One region of the Leeia aquatica genome, then DNA from elsewhere that is predicted to be linked to it. Evidence: predicted binding sites of a transcription regulator. Region 1 holds the regulator's gene; each other region holds the start of a gene.
What was found. Region 1 encodes sigma-54, which starts transcription at its own class of promoters, with help from an activator protein. Its sites were predicted from a motif close to CTGGCACGCTTCATGCTT; they were not measured.

Region 2: glnA (glutamate--ammonia ligase) is a predicted target of sigma-54. The motif match lies at 1,473-1,490, and genes of this name have one in related genera.
Region 3: HF682_RS09315 (2Fe-2S iron-sulfur cluster-binding protein) is a predicted target of sigma-54. The motif match lies at 4,192-4,209, and genes of this name have one in related genera.
Region 4: flgB (flagellar basal body rod protein FlgB) is a predicted target of sigma-54. The motif match lies at 1,421-1,438, and genes of this name have one in related genera.

The regions. Positions count from the first base shown of each region.
Region 1 covers NZ_JABAIM010000005.1:89,915-95,480, forward strand. The annotation lists gene HF682_RS16880 (surface-adhesin E family protein) at 1-478, opposite strand, end outside; gene rapZ (RNase adapter RapZ) at 488-1,372, opposite strand; gene hprK (HPr(Ser) kinase/phosphatase) at 1,369-2,313, opposite strand; gene HF682_RS16895 (PTS sugar transporter subunit IIA) at 2,317-2,769, opposite strand; gene hpf (ribosome hibernation-promoting factor, HPF/YfiA family) at 2,911-3,246, opposite strand; gene HF682_RS16905 (RNA polymerase factor sigma-54) at 3,299-4,699, opposite strand; gene lptB (LPS export ABC transporter ATP-binding protein) at 4,709-5,431, opposite strand; gene lptA (lipopolysaccharide transport periplasmic protein LptA) at 5,472-5,566, opposite strand, start outside.
Region 2 covers NZ_JABAIM010000003.1:433,997-439,562, forward strand. The annotation lists gene glnA (glutamate--ammonia ligase) at 1-1,394, opposite strand, end outside; gene HF682_RS14740 (rhodanese-like domain-containing protein) at 1,664-2,116, shown strand; gene aroE (shikimate dehydrogenase) at 2,119-2,955, shown strand; gene mtgA (monofunctional biosynthetic peptidoglycan transglycosylase) at 2,955-3,704, shown strand; gene HF682_RS14755 (YnfA family protein) at 3,751-4,086, opposite strand; gene HF682_RS14760 (sterol desaturase family protein) at 4,120-5,016, opposite strand; gene HF682_RS14765 (non-ribosomal peptide synthetase) at 5,046-5,566, opposite strand, start outside.
Region 3 covers NZ_JABAIM010000002.1:49,406-54,971, reverse strand. The annotation lists gene HF682_RS09345 (EAL and HDOD domain-containing protein) at 1-86, shown strand, start outside; gene tmk (dTMP kinase) at 167-799, shown strand; gene holB (DNA polymerase III subunit delta') at 780-1,805, shown strand; gene HF682_RS09330 (PilZ domain-containing protein) at 1,881-2,246, shown strand; gene HF682_RS09325 (TatD family hydrolase) at 2,286-3,062, shown strand; gene HF682_RS09320 (MBL fold metallo-hydrolase) at 3,059-3,823, shown strand; gene HF682_RS09315 (2Fe-2S iron-sulfur cluster-binding protein) at 3,813-4,166, opposite strand; gene HF682_RS09310 (type I secretion system permease/ATPase) at 4,299-5,566, shown strand, end outside.
Region 4 covers NZ_JABAIM010000002.1:525,761-531,326, forward strand. The annotation lists gene HF682_RS11635 (flagellar hook assembly protein FlgD) at 1-554, opposite strand, end outside; gene flgC (flagellar basal body rod protein FlgC) at 567-977, opposite strand; gene flgB (flagellar basal body rod protein FlgB) at 993-1,397, opposite strand; gene HF682_RS11650 (GGDEF domain-containing protein) at 1,517-3,295, opposite strand; gene ftsB (cell division protein FtsB) at 3,438-3,776, opposite strand; gene eno (phosphopyruvate hydratase) at 4,039-5,322, opposite strand; gene HF682_RS11665 (GNAT family N-acetyltransferase) at 5,390-5,566, opposite strand, start outside.

The DNA.
Region 1 (5,566 bases):
TCAACGGCTTGCGGGGTACCACGGTCAATCCCGTATCATCCGAGGCACCCGGCGCGTTGGGGCTGACCGGTCGCATCGGGCACAGCTTCTCGGCAAAGGCATCCCCTATCGAATCCGGCACAATCGAATGAGGATCGGTTTCACTGGCGGGCAATTGATCCAGCAAGCGTCCTTGTCCGTCATACAGCAGCCAGTTCAGCTGCAGAATGGTGTGTACCTTGCACTGAATGCGCTCGCGAAACAAGGCGGTCACCACGCTGCCCTTGGCCGTCTCTACCGGCGTGGCAAACTGTACCCGCCGCCAGTAGCTGACCTCGTCCAGCTCAAACACCAGCTTGCTGGCATCAAAACTGTGTATCGCGGTATCGCCCCCCACCGGCAGCCGCTGCCAGTCTGCCGCATGGGCGGAAGTTGTCAGTCCAGCCAGCGCCATGGCCGTAAGCAGGGTTTTGCAGCGTGCCAAGCCATGGGAGACCATCACAGGCCCCTAGAGCAAACGGCTATCGTGCAGCTCCCGATGCCGCACCAGTACGGTCTGCTGGGCACGGAACCAGGCCCCCAGCATTTCCACCAGGTAGACCGAGCGATGCTGACCACCGGTACAGCCTACCGCCACCGTCAGATAGCTGCGATTCTCTTCACGATAGGCGGGCAGCCATTTCTCGACCAGCGACCGGATGTCTTCATACATGGTCTGCACCGCAGGCGCGGCCTGCAGAAACGCCGCGACGGGCTGGTCCTTGCCGGTCAGCGGGCGCAATTGCGGATCGTAATGCGGGTTGGGCAAGGCGCGGGCATCGAACACCAGATCGGCATCCAGCGGAATACCATGTTTGAAGCCAAAGGACTGGAAGGCCAGCGTCAACTGCTCACTGCGCGACACCCCCACCAGCAGCTTGATCCAGGCCCGCAAGGTATTGGCCCGCATGTCACTGGTGTCAATGTGGTGGGCAAAATCCACCACATCAGACAGCTCTTCGCGCTCCAGCTCAATGCACTCGGCCACGGTACGCTGCCCTTCCGACAGCGGGTGCCGCCGCCGGGTTTCCGAAAAGCGTTTGACCAGCGTCTCCGTGCGCGCCTCGAGAAACAGCAGGCGCACATCCAGCCCACCGATACGCAAAGCCTGCAGGTATTGCGGCAAGGATGAGACGCTGTGGCCGCTGCGGACATCAATGCTGATCGCAGCGCGCTGGTAGCCTTGCGCCGCCAGAAACTCGGCCACTTGCGGCAGGAAATGCGCCGGCAGGTTGTCGATGCAGTAGTAACCGGAGTCCTCCAGCACCGCCAGCGCCACACTCTTGCCGGACCCAGACAGCCCGGACAGCAGTACCAGCTGGAAGTCCTTGTTCTGCAGCTCGACCACAGTCACTCCCCTCCCGCTTCCAGCAGGCGCTGCTGCCGTTCGATAAATTCACGGGTGCTGTCAATGCCCCGTAATTGCAGGATATAGGCACGCACGGCGGTTTCCACCAGTACCGCCAGGTTACGTCCGGCCGCCACCGGCAGCACCACCTTGCGCACCGGCACATCCAGCACATCCTGCGTCTGCGCATCCATTTCCAACCGGTCCAGCGCGGCCAGGTTCTCACCGCTGGCTTTTTGCAAATGAATGATCAGCTTGAGGGTCTTGCGTGGACGGATGGCGGTTTCACCAAACACGGTACGGATATTGAGGATGCCGAGACCGCGCACCTCCAGAAAATCCTTGAGCAGCTGCGGGCAGCGTCCTTCCAGCAGCTCCGGCGCCACCCGGTAGACCTCGACAATGTCATCCGCCACCAGACCATGGCCGCGACTGATCAGATCCAGCGCCAGCTCGCTCTTGCCCATGGCCGATTCACCGGTGATCAGCACGCCGACTTCCAGCACATCCAGGAATACGCCGTGCAGGGTCGTCGACACCGCCAGGGCCTTGGCCAGATAGGCCCGCAAGACATCCATCAGGTAGGGGCTGTGCTCCGGGGAGGACAGCAGCGGGATCTGATGCTTTTCGCAGAATTCAATCAGGATGGGCGGTACCTGTTCGCCATTGGCGACGATCATCGCCGCCATCGGGTTGGCAAACAAGCGGGTAATGGAAGCATGCAGCGAGGGAAAGTTCAGGCTGCGCAGGTAGTTCATCTCCGCCAGACCCAGCACCTGGATGCGGTTGGGGTGAATGAAGTTCAGGTGGCCCACCAGGGCCAGCGAAGCACGGTCTACGTCGTCATTCGACAGGTTGCTATCGGTGGCGGATCGCCCCGCAACCCAGCTGAGATCCAGCTTTTCACGATTGTCGTCATACAGTTGGGCAACGCTGATACGGGGCATGGATCATTCCTGTCCACTGAGCATGCGGTAAACCTGGCCCGGGTCCGCCGACTGCAGCAATTGCTCGCGCAGCGCACGGCTACAGAACAGCTCAGCCAGCTCGCCCAGGATCTGCAAATGCAGCTCGCTGGCATGATCCGGCACCAGCAGCACAAACAGCAGTTGCACCGGCTTGCCATCCGGCGCATCGAACGGGATGGCCGCCTTCAGACGCACGAAAATGCCGACCGCCTCTTTCAGACCCTTGATCCGTCCATGCGGAATGGCCACGCCTTGTCCGAGGCCGGTTGAGCCCAGTTTTTCCCGGTCAAACAGGCTGTCTGTCACCTTGCTGCGGGCAATCTGATAGTCATTCTCGGCCAGCAGACCAACCTGCTCAAACACCCGCTTCTTGCTGCTGACATCCAGATCCAGCACAACATGGCCGGGACGTAATATCTTGTGTAAAAAACTCATGAATTAAGCTCGCCTGTGGGCGGCACGCTCAACCTCGGGAGCACATTCTCCCCGGGTACGGTGCAAAACAAAACGGCGAGGCAGGGAACCCCTGCCTCGCCGTGGCATTGTACTCCTGTTTGCACCGCTTCGGCGCGACGCTTATTCAGCCGCCTCACCATGGAGATGCTTCAACGAACCGCCATCATGGCGACGATCAGCCCGCTTTTCCTTGTGTTTCAGGACCTGACGGTCCAGCTTGTCGATCAGGGCGTCAATGGCTGCGTACAGATCACTGTCGCTTGATTCGGCAAAGATGTCGTTACCGCGCACATGGAGCGTGGCCTCCACTTTCTGGACCAGTTTGTCCACCGACATGATCACATTCACGTCCAGCACATGATCAAAGTGGCGCGTCACCCGCGTCAGCTTGGAGGTCATGTATTCCCGGATGGCCGGGGTGATCTCAAGATGGTGTCCGCTCATGGTCAGATTCATGGTTTACCTCCTGGGGAAAACTCGGGTCAGACACCGCTCAACCGGCTCTGCCCTATAGCGCCTTGCGCAGATTGACGGGTGCAATGTGCATCGCTTCACGGTATTTCGCCACCGTGCGGCGAGCAACCACTACCCCCTGATTTGCCAACATGTCCGACAACTGACTATCACTCAAGGGTCTGGCTGGGTCCTCCGCTTGTATCAATTGCTTGATCAGCGCCCGTATGGCTGTGGCCGAACAGGCACCACCGGTATCTGTCTCTAATCGACTGCCAAAGAAGTACTTGAGTTCAAAAATTCCGCGGGGGGAGAGCAAATATTTCTGGTTGGTGACACGGGAGACGGTAGATTCGTGCAAGTCCAGCTCGTCTGCGATCTCGCGCAGCACCAAGGGGACCATGCCCACCTCGCCATGCTCAAAGAATCGCCATTGCCGCTCTACGATGGCTCGTGACACACGCAATATGGTGGCAAAACGCTGCTGCACGTTTTTCACCATCCAGCGCGCTTCCTGCAGTTGCTCCTGCAAGCCCTTGCCGTCGGCACCGCGATGTTGGGTCAGGATACTGGCGTACAACTGGTTCACTTTCAGCTTGGGGACGGCATCAGCATTCAAATGCGCCACCCATTTACCTTTTTGCTTGACCACCACCACATCCGGCACCACATAGCGTGGCTTCTCCGTCGAAAAGGGGCGCCCCGGCTTCGGATCCAGGCTGCCGATCAGCTGTTGCACCTGCCGCAGCATGTCTTCATCGCACTGTAGCCGTTTCTTCAGTTTGGTATAGTCTCGCGCGCCTAGCAAGTCCAGATGATCAAGTACCAAGGTCAGGGCCATCTGCCGTACGTCGGAATCCGGCAGACGCAGCAGTTGCAGTTGCAGACATTCAGGCAATGCGCGGGCGGCGACTCCTGCGGGCTCACAATGCTGCACATAGCGCAGTGCGATGCGCCATTCCTCTTCGTCGACCTCCCATTCGTCCGGACCCAGGTCGATCAGCTCCTCCAGCCCGCCCAGCAGGTAGCCGTCCTCATCCAGCGCCTCCACGATCAGGCTGGCCAATACTGCATCGCGCTGGGGCAGCTTCATCTCCCCCAGCTGGGCCAGCAGATGCTCGCGCAGGGAGATGGACTCCGGCGTTTGCTGCATCCAGTCCCGCTCTTCATCCTCATCGTCCGGGCTGCCATTGCCCGCAGCGGCCCAGCTCAGCTCGCCCAGTGCCTCGCCTGCGGCTTGCCAGGCGTCATTCAGCTCGACCGAATCGCCTTCCGCCACAGGCTCCGCAACATCATCCGGCCCATCAGCCCGTTCCAGCATCGGGTTGAGTTCGATGAACTGATCGAGCTCCTGCTGCATGTCCAGCGTGGAGAGCTGCAGCAAGCGGATGGCCTGTTGCAGCTGCGGTGTCAGGGTCAGCTGTTGTGACAGCTTGAGTTGCAGGGTCGGTTTCATTGCTGCCCGCTACAGGGTGAAGCTTTCACCCAGATACACCTTGCGGACCGCCTCATTGGCGACCAGCTGTTCCGGGTGACCATCGGCCAGCACCTTGCCTTCGGCGATGATGTAAGCCCGGTCGCAGATATCCAGCGTTTCACGCACCTTGTGGTCGGTGATCAGCACGCCAATGCCGCGATCCTTGAGGAAGCCGATCATCCGCTGCACATCGGCCACGGCGATCGGGTCCACACCGTTGAACGGCTCATCCAGCAAGATGAACTTGGGGTTGCTGGCCAGTGCCCGCACAATCTCCACCCGTCGTCGTTCCCCGCCCGACAGGCTCTGCGGCATCTGGTCACGCAAGTGGGTGACATGCAGCTCGCCGAGCAGGGTTTCCAGCCGCGCCATACGCTTTTTTTCGTTAGGCTCGTGCAGTTCCAGAATGGACAGCACGTTTTCCGCCACCGTCATGCGGCGGAAAATGGAAGCCTCCTGCGGCAAATAGCCCAGCCCGGCACGCGCCCGGCGGTGAATCGGCCAGTGGCGCATGTCCTTGTCGTCCAAATACACCGCCCCACCATTGGCGGGCACCAGACCGATGATCATGTAGAAGCTGGTGGTTTTGCCTGCCCCATTGGGGCCCAGCAGACCGACCACCTCGCCACTCTCTACCGAGAGGCTGACATCATGCACCACGGTGCGTCCGCGGTAGCGTTTCTGCAATTGTTCTGCGCGCAGCTTGCTCATGAAATCATCATACCAGTATGCGGGCCCCTGCGCCCGGCTGTCATTGAGGAGCCGGAGCGGGTGCCGGGGTCGCAGCAGGTGCAGCGGGGCGCGGCTTCGGCGTGATGGTCACCGTGACCCGGCCGCCCCCTTCAG
Region 2 (5,566 bases), on a different contig from region 1:
ATCTGGAATTCCACCGGGTGGGTGGTCATCCGGGTCTTGTTCACTTCTTCCATCTTCAGCTCAATGTAGGCGTCGATGAAGTCGTTGCTGAACACACCACCACGGGTCAGGAACTCGCGGTCTGCGTCCAGTGCGGCCAGTGCTTCTTCCAGGCTGGCACACACGGTCGGGATCAGCTTGTCTTCTTCCGGCGGCAGATCGTACAGGTTCTTGTCGGCCGGATCGCCCGGGTGAATCTTGTTCTGGATACCGTCCAGACCCGCCATCATCAGTGCAGCAAAGCACAGGTACGGGTTGGCCAGCGGATCCGGGAAGCGGGTCTCGATACGGCGCGCCTTGTCGGAAGCCACGTGCGGAATGCGGATGGACGCCGAACGGTTCTTGGCCGAGTAAGCCAGCTTCACCGGTGCTTCGTAATGCGGCACCAGGCGCTTGTAGGAGTTGGTACCCGGGTTGGTGATGGCATTCAGGGCCTTGGCGTGCTTGATGATCCCTCCGATGTAGTACAGGGCCATCTCGGACAGACCGGCGTAGCCATTACCGGCGAACAGGTTCTTGCCATCCTTCCAGATGGACTGGTGCACGTGCATGCCCGAACCATTGTCACCCACGATCGGCTTCGGCATGAAGGTGGCAGTCTTGCCGTACTGGTGCGCCACGTTGTGCACCACGTACTTCAGTACCTGAGTCCAGTCGGCACGTTCCACCAGGGTGGAGAATTTGGTGCCGATTTCGCACTGACCGGCGTTGGCCACTTCATGGTGGAACACTTCCACCGGAATGCCCAGCTCTTCCAGAATCAGCACCATTTGTGCACGGATGTCGTGCAGGGCATCCACCGGCGGTACCGGGAAGTAGCCGCCCTTCACGCCCGGACGGTGGCCCATATTGCCACCCTCGTACTTCTTGGCAGAAGACCAGGAGGCCTCTTCCGATTCGATCTCGACAAAGCAGCCGGACATGTCGACGTTCCAGCGCACGCTGTCGAAAATGAAGAATTCAGGTTCCGGACCAAAGTAGGCGGTATCACCAATGCCGGAGGCCTTCAGGTAGGCTTCAGCACGCTTGGCGATGGAGCGCGGATCACGGTCATAGCCCTTGCCGTCGGCCGGCTCGATCACGTCGCAGGTCAGAAACACGGTCGGCTCGTCGAAGAACGGGTCCAGCTTGGCGGTGTTCGGGTCCGGCAACAGCAGCATGTCGGAAGCCTGAATGCCCTTCCAGCCGCCAATCGAAGAGCCATCAAACGCGTGGCCGCGCTCGAACCACTCGTCGTCCACCACGTGGGACGGCACGGTCACGTGCTGTTCTTTACCCTTGGTATCGGTAAAACGCAGGTCGACGAATTTGACGTCGTTTTCCTTGATCAGCTTCAGTACATCGGCGATGGCCATTGCAGTCTCCATGATGGATGTCTTTTGGTTGAATGCCTCATGCACCTTTTTCAAGGCGCCGGGTAACGGCAAACTATGTAGCATGAAGCATGCCAGCCTTTTTTCACCATCCGGGTGCGTTCCAGCCAGCACAACCCCCACGAACTGCACCATGATAGTGCAAGCCACTTGAAATTGCACAGCCATGGTGCATCATGCAAGTCGGCTGCCGCCACCGGGCACTCATGCGATAATGTGCGCCTGTTTGATGACTCAAGGATGACTGACCGATGAGCGAAGCCAACGACATCCTGTTGCGCGCCAAATCGCGCGGCGCACAGCTGGGCCTGCCTTATGCAGGCGCCCTGCAGCCGGACGAAGCCCATGCCCTGCTGCAACACAATCCCCACATCAAACTGGTCGATGTCCGCTCCGCCGCCGAATGGGCGCTGGTCGGCCGCGTGCCGGGTGCCATCGAAATCGAATTCAAGACTTGGCCGGGCATGCAGCCCAACCCCAACTTTCTGGCCCAGCTGAAGGCTCAGGTCGATCCCGAATCGGTGGTGCTGTTTCTGTGCCGCACCGGCGCCCGCTCGCATGATGCCGCCGCACAAGCCCAGCAGGCTGGCTACAGCGCCAGCTACAACGTGCTGGAAGGCTTCGAGGGCGACAAAGACGGCAACGGTCACAGGGGGAACGTCTCCGGCTGGAAGGCCCGCAAACTGCCATGGATGCAGGGGTAAGCATGATGGACCGCTACGCGGTAATCGGCAATCCGATTGCCCACAGCAAATCGCCGCGCATTCACGCTGCCTTTGCAGCGGCCGAACAGCAGGCACTCCACTACGAGGCCCTGCTTGCCCCGCTGGATGGCTTTGTGGTGACGGTTGACACCTTCCGCCAGCAAGGCGGGCGTGGTCTGAATGTCACCGTACCGTTCAAGCTGGAAGCATTTGACTACGCCCGCCAGCACGGCACGCTGACAGCCCGTGCTGAGCTAGCAGGCGCCGTCAACACCTTGCGTTTCGACGGCGCGCAGGTGCTGGGGGACAACACCGATGGTGTCGGCCTGGTGCATGACCTGCAACACAACCTGGCCTGCCCGCTCAGCGGCAAACGCGTGTTGCTGCTCGGCGCGGGTGGTGCTGCGCGGGGTGCCCTGCTCCCGCTATGGCAGGCCCAGCCCGCTGCACTGTGGATTGCCAACCGTACCGCCGACAAAGCGGTGCATCTGGCGCGCTTGCTGAATCAGCCCGCCGTTGAGGGTTGTGGCTATCCAGATCTCGATGGTCAGCATTTTGATGTGGTCATCAATGCCTCGTCCAGCAGTCTGGGCGCAGAAACCCTGCCCTTGCCGGCCGGGCTGTTTGCTCCGGATGCACTAGCCTATGACATGATGTACGCCGATACCCCGACCGCCTTCCTGCTGCAAGCACGCAGTCTGGGTGCAAGCAGGGTCGCCGATGGCCTCGGCATGCTGCTGGAACAGGCGGCTGAAGCCTTTCTGCTGTGGCGGGGCGTACGGCCTGATACGGCACCGGTCCGCAGCCTGCTGCGACCCACCCCTCTGTGGATGAACTGATGGAACAGACGCTCAATACCGCGCCCTTGCCCCCCGCCACCCCGCCCCGCAAACGTGGCTTCTGGTTCTGGACGAAGCGTATCCTGTGGTGGGGCTTTCTGCTGGCCATCGTTTACAACTTGTGGATTTTCCTGCACATCTGGTGGTGGGTAGACCACAATCCAGACAACACTGCCTTCATGCGCGAGCAACTGGCCGAGATCCGTGAAGACAACCCCAACGCCGAGCTGCAGCATGAATGGGTTCCTTACGAGAAAATCTCCCGCAACCTGAAAGCCGCGCTGATTGCCTCGGAAGACGCCAAGTTTGCCGACCATAATGGCTTCGACATTGAAGGCATCAAGCTGGCCTTCCAGAAAAACCTCAAGCAAGGGAAGATCGTGGCGGGCGGCTCCACCATCAGCCAGCAGCTGGCGAAGAACCTGTTCCTGTCCTCCAAGCGCACCCCTTGGCGCAAGGCGGAAGAAGCCTTGATCACCGTGATGTTGGAACAGATGATGAGCAAGGAACGGATCTTCGAGATCTACCTGAACAGCATCGAGTGGGGGGAAGGGGTGTTTGGGGCCGAAGCCGCCGCCAGGCACTACTATGGCCGCAGCGCCAGCAGCCTGAGTGCAGGCCAGGCCGCCAAACTGGCGGCCATGGTTCCCAACCCGCGCTACTTTGACAAAAACCGGCGCGACCGCAAGCTGCTGCGCAAGACCGGCATCATCCTGCGGCGCATGGGATCATCCGAGCTCCCCGATTAAGCGGCCTGCGGTGCGTGTCGATGCGACGCCACCGCAGTGCAAGGGCTCAGCGAGCCGTCGCCGGTTGCAGCACAATCACCGCCATGCCCAGCAGGGCAATGCCTGCCCCCAGCCAGTCCCACCGCGTTAATGGTACCTGCTCCACCCAGCGTAACCACAGCAACGCCACCATGATGTACATGCCGCCATACGCCGCATAGGTCCGCCCCGCTGCCGTCGGGTGCCAGGTCAGTAGCCAGGCGAACAGCGACAGCGAGAGCGCCGCCGGTAACAGTAACCAGATGCTCCGCCCCTGCCGTAACACCAGCCATGGCAAATAGCAGCCTACCACCTCTGCCAGGGCCGTTACGGCAAACAGGGCTGCGGCTTTCAGCAAAACCATGCTGCACAACCCGTCCGGAATGGCCGCCGCAACCTACCGGCCTGCCATGGTGGGTGCTGCCGGATCTGAGTCGTCAGCCACCTCTACCGCCGGGGCAACAGGCTCGGGCAATGCGGCAGGGGTAACCGGATGCAACCACGGCAAGAAGACCTGCTGCCAGGCCCAGCGCGGCTGATCATCGCCATCCACCCCCGTCTCAGGCCATTCATCCTGCTCAGGCATGCGCAAGGTACCGAACAGCCAGTCATAGAAGGGGAAGAACTGGGCATAGTTCCGGTTGTGGTACGCCACCGAGCGGCCATGATGGATGCGATGCATCTGTGGCCCCACCAATACGGCGGTCAGCCAACCCATGGACCAGCGCAGTTGCGCGTGGGTAAAGAAAAACCAGACCCAGAACAGGATAATGGCCCCAAAGTAAGGCAGCATGCCGCCGCCCAAGATCAGGTAGGTGGGGAAGTGGGCCAGTACCGTACCCACCACCCCCGCGCCCAGACTATGCCGGACCGAGGTGGAAGCATCCATATTGTTATCATTGTGATGTACCCGGTGCAACACCCAGAGCGGGGCAAACTCATGCTGCGCCCGGTGCGCCCAGTAGTGGAAAAAGTCGTACACCACGGTATACAGCAAGGTGGCCCACAGCACATTCTGCCAGCTGCCGGGATGACCTGGCGTCCAGCCCGGCAACAGCCGTCCGATCAGGCCATGTTCGGGCATGGCGGCTTCCACCCGGTCCAGAGCCAATCCCACCACAGCGAGGCCGATCATGTTCAGCGCAAAAACCAGCAGGTTATAGCCACGGTGCAGGAGGCCACGCAACGGTGCCCCTTCCAGCAACATGAACAGGGCGACCACCAGCGCCGTCCACTTCAAGGCCCCACCCGTACCCAGCAGTACATCCTTGATCCAGTCCCAGACCTGTTGCATGCCCGCTCCTTCGTTGCCCCCTGCGGGGCTCAATTCACTTCACTGGTATGCTGTTGCAACTGTCGTGGCTGGCTCACGCCGCCTTGGGCGAGCCGTGACCACTCTTGCAGCAGCACAACGGTGACACGTCGCACTTCGGCGCTTTCCAGCATGTCCCAATGGTCGCCATGCACCAGCTTCACCCGCCAGTCATGGGCAGCAACCCGCTCAAGCCAGTACTGGCGCACCTCATGCAGCTCAGGACGAGACTTGCCCCCCATCGCCTGCACCAAGACCACCCGCACAGGGCAGGCAGGCGCAACATAGTCGCGCATGGTCAGCAAATGATGGTTATAGATGCGGAAGTACTGTTCGATCTGCTGATCATCAATCCCAGGATACATGCCATTGAATTTGACCAGCTTGCTGCGGAAGACGTCCAGACTCACGGTTTCTACGGCAGCGCGGTCCTCCGCCTGCGCCAGCCCCTGGGTATCCAGCAGCAACACCGTCACATCGCGCTTGCCGGTTTGAGCCAGTTGGCACGCCATCTGATAGGCAATCAGGCCGC
Region 3 (5,566 bases), on a different contig from region 1:
TGGCCGAACAGGTGCAGATCAGCCCGGAGCTGCTGAACAAGGCGCATATGGGTTCGCTGGCCTGGGTGGAGCAGTTGGGCGTATAAGCCGCCTTGGCAAGTATGTGAGGCACGGCCCCGCAAGGGGCCGTGTTGTTTTGTGGTACGGGGTGAAGGAAAGACTGCGGATGGCAGGGGCACGCGGACAGTTCATATCGCTGGAAGGAGTGGATGGTGCGGGCAAGACCACCCACTTGCACTGGCTGGTGCAGTTTGTTGCGGAGCGAGAGATCCCGCATGTCGTCAGCCGCGAGCCAGGTGGTACGCCGCTGGCCGAGAAGCTGCGTGAGCTGCTGTTGCATGACAGCATGAGCATGGATACCGAAGCCCTGCTGTTGTTTGCTGCCCGCCAGCAGCATCTGGACGAGCTCGTACGCCCTCAGCTAGCCCAGGGCAACTGGGTGATTTGCGATCGCTTCACCGATGCCAGCTACGCTTATCAGTGCGGTGGCCGAGGCTTGCCTGCCGCGCGGCTGGCGGTATTGGAGCAGTGGGTACATGCTGACTTGCAGCCGGATCTGACCTTGCTGTTTGATGTGCCGCCCGAGGTGAGCTACGAGCGAGTACGCATGGCGCGAGACCCAGACCGCTTTGAACAGCAGGACATCGAGTTCTTCCGCCGCGTCCGCAATGCCTATTTGCAGCGCGCGGCGGCAGACCCTGGGCGCTTCTGCATTGTGGATGCCAATCGCAGTCTGCATGCCATTCAACAAGAGCTGCAGCACGTGATGGAGGCTTACTGTGACCGACACGCCCGCTGAAGCCCGTGTGCAGCAACCCTTGCCGTGGCATGCGGATGCCTGGCAGCAGCTCCACCTGCGCCGCCAGCGTCTGCCGCATGCCTTGTTGATGACCGGCTATGCCGGTATCGGTAAACAACAGTTTGCCCAGGCCTTGGCCGCCAGTCTGCTGTGCGAGCAGGTTCAGACAAATGGTCACGCGTGCGGTCATTGCACGGCCTGCAACTGGCTGGCACAGGGTACTCACCCGGACTTTCGTCGTATCGGACTGGCGGTAGAAGCTGCTGAAGAGGGCGAGGCCAACAAACGCAGCGGCCAATGGATCAGCATTGGGCAGATTCGGGATCTGGCCGAATTCGTGCAGCTTTCCTCACATCGGCAGGGTTTGCGGGTGGTGCTACTGGAAGCCGCCGACCGCTTGAACAGCTATGCGGCCAATGCGCTGCTGAAGACGCTGGAAGAGCCGCCGGAGCGGGTCATGTTCCTGCTGGTCAGCGATCAGCTGCACCGTGTCCTGCCCACCATTCGCAGCCGCTGCCAGCAAGTGCTGCTGCCCATGCCGGAAGCGCAGCAGGCCCGGCAATGGTTGCAGACACAGGGGCAGGTGCCGGATGCCTTGCTGGATCTGGCGGGGGGCATGCCTTTGCTGGCGCAGCGCTATCAGCAGGAAGGTTGGTCAGGCGAGTGGCAGCAGGTGGTGGAGTGGCTGTCTCGCCCGAAGCAGGAACCGGTTTCTCTGGTTGCAGGCTGGAGCAAGCTGCCGCTGCCCGCATTGCATGACTGGATCAGCAAGTGGCTGCATGACTTGCTGCAGGTGACTAGCGCCGGTATGCCACGCTATTACCCAGCCAGGCAGGAAGCGCTGCAAACGCTGGCCGCCCGGGCTGATCGGCAGGCGCTGCTGGCGTGCCTGAACACGGTACAACAAGCCAAACCCTTGCTTACCCACCCGTTGAATGCCAAACTGGTGATGGAACAATGGCTGTTTGCCTACCGTGGATTGTGGCAGAAGCGGGCGGCAGGCTAAGCGCGTAGTTTGCATTTCAAGGGCGGGCGCGGTATGGTTGCGCCTGTCATGTTGTTTGCATGGATTGGATAAGCCATGGCTGAAGCACCGAAAGCCCCGTTGACCCGCCCTGGGGTCATGTCCCTCACCATCAAGGAAAAGGCCAGTCTGTATGCGGCCTTCATGCCTTTCATCACGGGTGGCGGCCTGTTTGTCCCCACCCCTCGGCAGTACAGCCTGGGTGATGAGGTGTTTCTGCTGCTGACCCTGCTGGATGAGCCAACCAAATATACGGTGACGGGCAAGGTGGTCTGGGTAACCCCGCAAGGGGCGCAGGGCAGCCGCTCGCAAGGCATCGGTGTCCAGTTCAGCAACAATGAATTCGGCACTGCCGCCCGCAACAAGATCGAGGGCATTCTGGGAGGGCATTTGCAGTCCAACCGGTCTACCCACACCATGTAATGTCCAATGCCGGCCTCGGCCGGCAGACTGTCGTGCTCCATGTTTGTCGATTCACACTGCCACCTCAATTTTCCGGAACTGTCTGCCGATCTGCCGCACTACCTGAACGCCATGGTAGAGAACCAGGTCAGTCATGCCCTAGTCGTTTCCGTCAACCAGCGTGAAATGCCGCAGGTGCTGGCGCTGGCGGAACAGTACCCCCATCTGTTTGCTTCAGTCGGGGTGCATCCAGACCATCAGGGTGAGCCCGAGTTGAGTGTAGCCGATCTGTGTCGCCTGGCTGACCATCCCAAGGTCGTGGCCATTGGCGAGACCGGTCTGGACTATTACCGGCTGGAGGGTGATCTGGAATGGCAACGCGAGCGGTTTCGTACCCATATCCGCGCTGCTCGGGAAACCGGCAAGCCGCTGATCATTCATACCCGCAGTGCGGCGGAAGATACCCTGCGCCTGATGCGGGAGGAGCGTGCAGGGGAGGTGGGTGGCGTACTGCATTGCTTTACCGAGAGCCAGTCGGTTGCCGATCAGGCCATGGAGATGGGCTTTTATATTTCCTTCTCCGGTATCGTCACCTTCAAGAAGGCGGTAGAGCTCAAGGCGGTGGCCCAAAGCATTCCGCTTGAGCGCATGCTGATCGAGACGGACGCGCCTTATCTGGCTCCAGTGCCGTTCCGTGGCAAGCTGAATCACCCGGCACTGGTGCGCCATGTGGCTGAGGAAATCGCGGTACTGCGGAATGTACCGTTGACGACCATCGCTTCGGTGACGACCGATAATTTCTTCCGGCTGTTCCACCACGCCAGGGCGGCCGCATGACCTCTGTCCTGGTGCTGGGGGCAGGCTCTTCGGCGGGTACGCCGGTGGTTGCCTGCACCTGCCCGGTATGTACGGAGGCACATCCGCGTAACCTGCGCAGCCGAGCCTCGTGTTTGATTGAGCATCAAGGCGTGCAGCTGCTGGTGGATACCGGCCCTGACATGCGCACTCAGATGCTGCGAGAGAAGGTCAGCCGGGTCGATGCGGTGCTGTATACCCATCCCCATGCCGATCACCTCAATGGCATTGATGACCTGCGCGCGTTCTGCTTTCGTCAGCAACAGGCCATCCCGGTGTATGGCAACCCGTTCACCATGCGCAATATTGAAGAGCGCTTTGGCTATGTGACGCTACCACCCACGGCCCACTGGGAACGCCCGGTATTGACGCTCAACCCGGTTGAAGCTCCCTTTACCGTACAAGGGGTGACGGTGACGCCCATCCCGCTGCTGCATGGTAACTGGCCGATTCTTGGCTATCGGGTGGGCAAGGTGGCCTGGCTCACCGATGTCTCGACTATTCCGGAGTCTAGCTGGCCGCTGCTGGAAGGCTTGGAGCTGCTGTTTCTGGATTGCTTGCGGCAGCGCCCTCACCATACCCACATGAGCCTGGATGAGGCCATGGTGGCAGCAAGCCGCATTCAGGCGCAGCAAACCTGGTTCATTCACATGACTCACGACATTGATGCCAATGCACTGCGCACGCAGTTGCCGGATGGCATGGACTTCGCGTGGGATGGCTTGCGCCTGACTACCAGCTAACCTCCAGCATTTCCCCAGACTGCACCATCACATGGCAGGCCAATCGCCACAATTGCGGTGTCTGCAACAGCGTTTCTGCGGCATGTTGCTCTGCCGTGAGTTTGCCGTGGCGCAGCAGGACATTACGTTCCTTCCCGCTTAGTTTGATGATCCGTGGCGTCGCTTCATCCGGGTAATGCAGGTGAACCGTACAGGCGCCACAGGTACCCTGGCCGCAGCGCCAGTACAATGGGATACCAGTTTCCCGTACCCAGTCGGTGAGAGACTGTGTTGGTTTACCCTCGGTGTACAGCCATACCGGGTCCGTCATGCCCCCGCCTTGCAGTTTCAAGTTGGCGATCATTCCCGTTTCCGCAACAATGTTTAACAAGCATGCACCATGCCGGTGCTGCTATTATTGACCTGACTGATGGTAGCATCTAGCCGTCTCCAGTTAGCATGACACCATCCATACAACGGCGGAAGACATAACCCGATGAGTTCATGGCACGTTGGCGACAACCAGTCCCACTTTGACCCGCTGCTCGATTGTCTGGTTGAACTGACCAAGCTGCATGGTAACCCCCTCTCGCGTGAGGCCTTGTCCGCGGGACTACCCTTGGTGAATAACCGGCTGACCCCGGGCCTGCTGGCCCGCGCTGCTGGCCGTGGGGGGCTGAGTGCACGGGTGATCCGTCGTCCCCTGAAGGACATTGCCAATACCCTGTTGCCGGCCATTCTGCTGCTGGATGGGCGGCAAGCGTGTCTGCTGCACGAAGTCACCGCGGATGGTCATGCCAAGGTCAGTTACCCGGAGGTTCCGGGCGGTATGGAAACCCTGTCGCTGGACATGCTGTCGACCCGCTATACCGGTCAAGTCGCCTTTGTCCGCCCCAAATTTCGTTTCGACCACCGTGCGCCTGAGCTGGGACACGTCCGGGCCCGGCACTGGTTCTGGGGCGCCATGCTGGAAGCGCGGCACTTGTATCGGGATGCCCTGTTGAGCTCAGTGCTGGTCAACGTATTTGCCTTGGCATTCCCGCTGTTTTCCATGACGGTTTACGATCGGGTGGTACCCAATCACGCGCTGGAGACCCTGTGGGTACTGGCGATTGGTGCCTTGCTGGTGCTGGTGTTTGACTTTGCCATGCGCGTACTGCGAGGCTACGTGCTGGACGTGGCCAGTAAACGCATTGATGTGCAGTTGTCCTCCCTGATCATGGAGCGTGTGCTGGGCATCCGCATGGAGAACCGCCCCCCTTCGGTGGGTTCCTTCGTGGCCAACCTGCGATCGTTTGAGTCGGTGCGTGATTTCATCGCTTCCGCTTCCATGGCAACCCTGGTGGATTTGCCCTTTGTGCTGCTGTTCCTGCTGGTGCTGGTCTGGATCAACCCTTGGCTGCTGCTGCCGGTGACGGTAGGCATTGTGATCGTGGTGGGCTTTGGTTTTGTGGCGCAGGCCAAGATGGAGGCGCTGACCGAGACCACCCAGCGCGCCACGGCACAACGCAATGCGACGCTGGTGGAAAGCCTGGTCGGTATTGAAACCTTGAAGGCCATGGGTGGTGAATCCGATGTGCAGCGGCGCTGGGAGCGCGCCACGGTGTTCCTCTCCCAGGTGAATGGCAAGCTCAAGCTGATGTCCAACACCACCATTTACTTTGCTTCATTTATTCAACAGCTGGTCAGCGTGGCGGTCATCATTGCCGGTGTGTATCTGATGACGGACGGGCAGTTATCCATGGGGGGGCTCATTGCCGCCGG
Region 4 (5,566 bases), on a different contig from region 1:
ACTTTCTTGCCAGCGACAGTAGCTTCAATCTCGAACTTGTACTCGCCATCTGCTGCCGTACCACCACCATCTTTGGCACCGTCCCAGCTGAAGTTGATCACCCCGGCCTTTTGAGCGCCCAGATTCACTTCCTGCATCACGTTGCCGTTTTTGTCCTTGATGGTGACTTTGACCTTGTCTGCATCCTGAGCAAGTTCCATGCCTGCATTGGCCTTGCCACTGGCCAGATTCAGGGTATTGCCATCAGTGAGCACCGAACGCCCCACCAGGGTCGCTGCCTGGAAAGACTGCGCGGCGGCAAATGAGGCCGCCATATTGCTGATGGCGGTATTGAGCTTCTCAATGCCGGTCACCGTACTGATCTGAGCCATCTGGCTGGTGGTCGCCGCATTGTCCAGCGGATTGAGCGGGTCCTGATTGCGCAGCTGGGTCACCAGCAACTTGAGGAAGCGATCCTCAATCCCGGCCGAACCCTTCTTGCTTGCCTGCACGCTATTATTAAACTCAGCAAACGGGTTGTTGTTGCTGCCATCCACGGTGCCTACGGTTGCCATCGCACGTACTCCTTACTGTCCCAGTGCCAGAGTCCTGAGCATCAGGGTCTTGGCGGTATTCATCATGTCGGCATTGGTCTGATAAGACCGGGAGGCGGAAATCATGTTGGCCATTTCTTCCACCACGCTCACATTGGGCATCTGCACATAGCCCTTTTCGTCGGCCAGCGGGTTATCCGGTGCGTACAGCATGCGTGGCGGCGACGGGTCTTCCACAATCTGGCTGACACGCACCCCTTGTGCCGGGCCATTCAGGCCATTGACCGGTGTCGCCTGAAACACCACCTGCCGCGCCTTGTAGGGCTGCCCGGTCGAGCTGGTGGCCGAATCCACGTTAGCCAGATTGCTGGCGACCACATTGAGCCGCATCGACTGGGCTGTCATGGCTGAACCGGCAATCTGAAACACTCCCATGATGGACATGTCAGCGCATCCTTCTTAGTTGTTCGACAGTGCTTGCTGCAAGGTTCTGATGCGGCCTGTGGTGAAGGTCAGTAGCGCCTGATAGTGCAGACCATTCTCCGAGAAGCGTGCCATTTCCTCTTCCGCATCTACCGTGTTACCGTCAATGGCGGGCTGGGTCGGGTTGCGGTATTTGACGTCAGCGTCCAGAAAGCCGCCTTGCGCGCCATCCAGATGACGGCGGTGGGTGAGCTGCATGTGCGCACCATGCTGCGCTCCTGCCAGCGCGTTTTGCAGCGCTTGGCGAAAATCTACATCGACCGCTTTGTAATTGGGGGTGTCCGCGTTGGCCAGATTGGCGCCCAGCAGTTCCTGCCGCGAGGCACGTGCCTTGAGCGCGGTTTGCAGGAAATTGAAGTGTTTGTCGAGGTTCTGGATCATGGCGGGCTCCTTGCCGTAACCTCAAGCAGAAAGTGTGCCACCCAATGACCACGACCACAGCAGTGCGGGGTGGCGAAATCGGCGGGGCTCGGGCGGCAACGCTTGCCGCCCCTGGAAGCTCAGTCTGCCGCTTCGACCCGGTTCTTGCCGCTCACCTTGGCGCGATACATCGCCGCATCCGCACGCGCCAGCACATCCTGCTGGCTTTCGTCTTCCTGGTACTCGGCCACACCACAGCTGAAGGTGATCAACACTCGCTCATTACGGTGCAGGTAAAAGCGTCGCGTCAGCTCACGCTGCACCCGCTGCATGACCTGAATCGCTTCTGCCATGCCCGTACCAGGCAGCAATACCACAAATTCCTCACCGCCATAGCGTGCGATGTAATCGGTAGGCCGCAATACATCCTTGACCACCGCCGACAGGTGGGTCAGCGCTTCATCGCCCGCCTGATGCCCCAGGCTGTCATTCAGCTTCTTGAAGTTGTCGATATCCAGCAAGGCCAGCGACAGGGCGCCATGCTCGCGCCGCACGCGCGCCAGCTCTGTCGCCATGGCCTCTTCCAGACCGCGACGGTTGAGGGTGCCGGTCAGCTGATCGGTCTTCACTTGCGCTGAAATGGCCTCGATCTCGCGCTCCAGCTCGCTGATGCGACTCTCGGCAGCTTCGGCCTCCTGCCGTGCCAGCCGCATGTCATCACGCGAGCGCAGCATGTCCACCTGCATGTGGCGGGTGTCTTCCATCAGGTTATCCAAGATGATGCTGAGCTGGGTGACATCATCTGTTTTCTGGATCTGGCTGGAGTAGGACACGATCTTGTCGTGATAGCCGCCCGTGCTTTCTGCAATCACCCCCAGCCGGTCAATAAAGGTGGTAATCATGTGTTTGAAGGTCAGCTTGGCCTCGGTCAGGCTTTGCTTGAGATGGCCCTGCTTGAAAATCAGCTCCGAGAGGCGTTGCTCCATCTCGTATAGATAGCGGCTATCCAGCGGTTGATCAATCACCGCCTTGATCACTTCCACCTGCCCCTGCATCCAGCCATCATCCGCCATCAGCTCGCCGATATTGCTGACCAGCAAACGCAGCAAGCGCTGCAGACCCAGCATCAGGGTTTGATCCGACTCGTTGCGCAACTCCAGCTTGATCCAGAATTTCTTGGCTTGCGCCGAAAAAGCCTGCAACGCCCGACTGTCGGCCACTTCCCGCAGGCGAACATTGAGGGCACTGGCCTCTTCCAGCAGGTCCGGTGCATGCTGCAAGCGCGCGACGACGCCATACTCGAGCGTGCTGGCCAGCAAGTCCCGCCACGCCTGGAACACCTCGCCATCGACATTGTCGCCGTCACGCTCCTCTACACCGCTGCGGCCATCGGCATCCAGCTCGCCACTGAGAACGGTGTCCGCATCAGGCGGCAGGTTGTCACGCCAGCCACGTATCAACCCTGCCAACTTCTCGTTCAGCTGCACCGGGTTGCCGCCAAAATTGATCAGCACCCGCTCCAGCGCTTCCTTCTTGCGAGCGGGCGTCCAGCCCACCTGTCGCAACTCCCATTGCCGGACCAGCTCACGAACGATTTCTCCCCACGGCTGGCTCAGCTCCCCACCATCAGCGCTGCCGCCAGACAGCAATTCCAGCACGACCTTGGACCAGCTGTTCCAGTCCTCCGCCTTGAGGGCATCATCCAGCTGCTTTTGCAGGCGCTGCAACTCCACGCGAGGCCGCCCGCCTTGGGGCAACGCATCCGTCAGCAGCTGGATCACAGGATGGGTGGTCTCCAGTGTGTCACCCGAGATCTGGGCATAGGCCTTGCGGTAATTGTCCGGCGTGGGCAGCTGGCGGCTCATGGCCAACTGTTTCAGGGTTTCGCGGGCGATTTCGGTTGGATTGGTCAGCGGCATGCCGGCACCTGTCATGACCCGGCCGACCATGGGTCGCCCGGTGCTGAAGAAGTCACAGGATCAGTAGCCACCAGCATGGTGGCCATACCCTGTCATTGTAGGAAGGTGGCGAACAAACAGCCAGCGGGAAATACCGGGATGATCAGTGTGGTACGACTGGTGTGCTGTCTGCAGGCAGGGGCGCTGGGGCTGTTGTGGTGTTGGTGGTATCGAGCACCTGGATGAACAATTCATCCTGCTTGACCATGCCCAGCTCATTACGGGCACGTTCTTCGATGGCATCAAAGCCCTGTTTGAGGTCCAGCACTTCAGCTTCCAGTGCCATATTGCGGCGCTGCAAGGCCGCATTATGCGCCTGCGCCTTTTCCAGCTCAGCCTCTTGCTTCCAGACCATCAGCCAGCCGCCCTTGCCCAGCCACAGGGGCTGCTGCAAGGCAACGATCAAAACGGCCAGGGCCAGGCTCAGGACACGCAGGAACATGCTTAAAACTTCATCAATCGATTTGCGCCGGACTTTAACACATGCCGTCACGCACTGTCATGCCTTTCGCATCAACGTGTCGTGGCTCGAGAAATGCAACAGACAAGCCCTGTCTGCCAAGCGGGCCGTCATGGCACAGCATCCGCCTCAGAACACAGCGCAATTCTCTCCGGCCCATTAAAATGCCATCAGCATTAACCATAAAGTCAGCCCCATGAAAAACGCCACCCGAAGGTGGCGCATTTCATGGGGCCGTGTGGCTTCAGGCGATGTGATAGAACGCATCGCGGCCCGCATAGCGTGCCATATCGCCCAGCTCTTCTTCGATGCGCAGCAGCTGGTTGTACTTGGCCATGCGGTCCGAACGGGACAAGGAGCCGGTCTTGATCTGCATGGCGTTGGTGGCCACTGCCAGATCAGCGATGGTGCTGTCCTCGGTCTCACCGGAGCGGTGTGATACCACCGATGTGTAATTGGACCGCTTGGCCAGTTCGATGGCCTGCAGGGTTTCCGACAGGGTACCGATCTGGTTGACCTTGATCAGGATGGAGTTGGCAATACCCTGGTTGATCCCCTCTTGCAGGATCTTCGGATTGGTCACGAACACATCGTCACCCACCAGCTGCACATTGTCGCCCAGACGCTCGGTCAGCAGCGCCCAACCATCCCAGTCGTGCTCAGACATGCCATCTTCGATGCTGATGATCGGATATTTGCCCACCAGCGAGGCCAGGTAATCCACCATTTGCGGGGTGGTCAGCTTCAGGCCATTGCCGTCCATATCGTACATGCCATCCTTGTAGAACTCGGAGGCCGCACAATCCAGCGCCAGCATCACATCTTCGCCTGCGGTGTAACCGGCATTGGAAATGGCCGTCAGAATCAGCTCGATGGCTTCTTCATGACTGTTCAGGTTCGGTGCAAAACCGCCTTCATCGCCCACGGCGGTGGACATGCCCTTGTCGCCAATCAGCTTCTTCAGCGCGTGGAACACTTCAGCGCCACAGCGCAGTGCCTCGCGGAAGGTCGGGCGACCCAGCGGAACAATCATGAACTCCTGGAAGTCGATATTGTTGTTGGCGTGCGCGCCACCGTTGATCACGTTCATCATCGGCACCGGCAGGGTCATGGTCCCGGCACCACCCAGATAGCGGTACAGCGGCAGGCCAGCCTCTTCGGCGGCAGCACGGGCTACGGCCATCGACACGGCCAGCATGGCGTTGGCGCCCAGGCGACCCTTCATTTCGGTGCCATCCAGCTCCAGCAGGGTGCGGTCGATAAAGCTTTGTTCCGAAGCGTCCAGACCAATGATGGCTTCGCAGATTTCGGTGTTGACGTGCTCTACCGCCTTCAGCACGCCCTTGCCCAGATAGCGGGATTTGTCGCCATCGCGCAGCTCCAGCGCTTCCTTCTCACCGGTGGAGGCACCACTCGGCACGGCGGCACGGCCCATGACACCACTTTCCAGCAAGACATCGGCTTCCACGGTCGGATTGCCGCGAGAATCCAGGATTTCGCGTGCGACCACATCAACAATCGAACTCATGAGTTAGCTACCCTTCGTGACAGATGATCAAAAAACAGTTACAGGGGGAAATGCCGCACTCACGGCCTTATTTCACGAGCAGCTTGGCAAAACACAGGCTGCGTGGCTGGTCGACGTACTCGCCATAGGGCTCAATACGCGAATAACCCGCCCGTTCATACAGACCCACCGCTTCCGGCTGGCGGTTACCGGTTTCCAGCACGATACGGCGATAGCCGAACTTGCGGGCCGCCGCTTCCAGCTC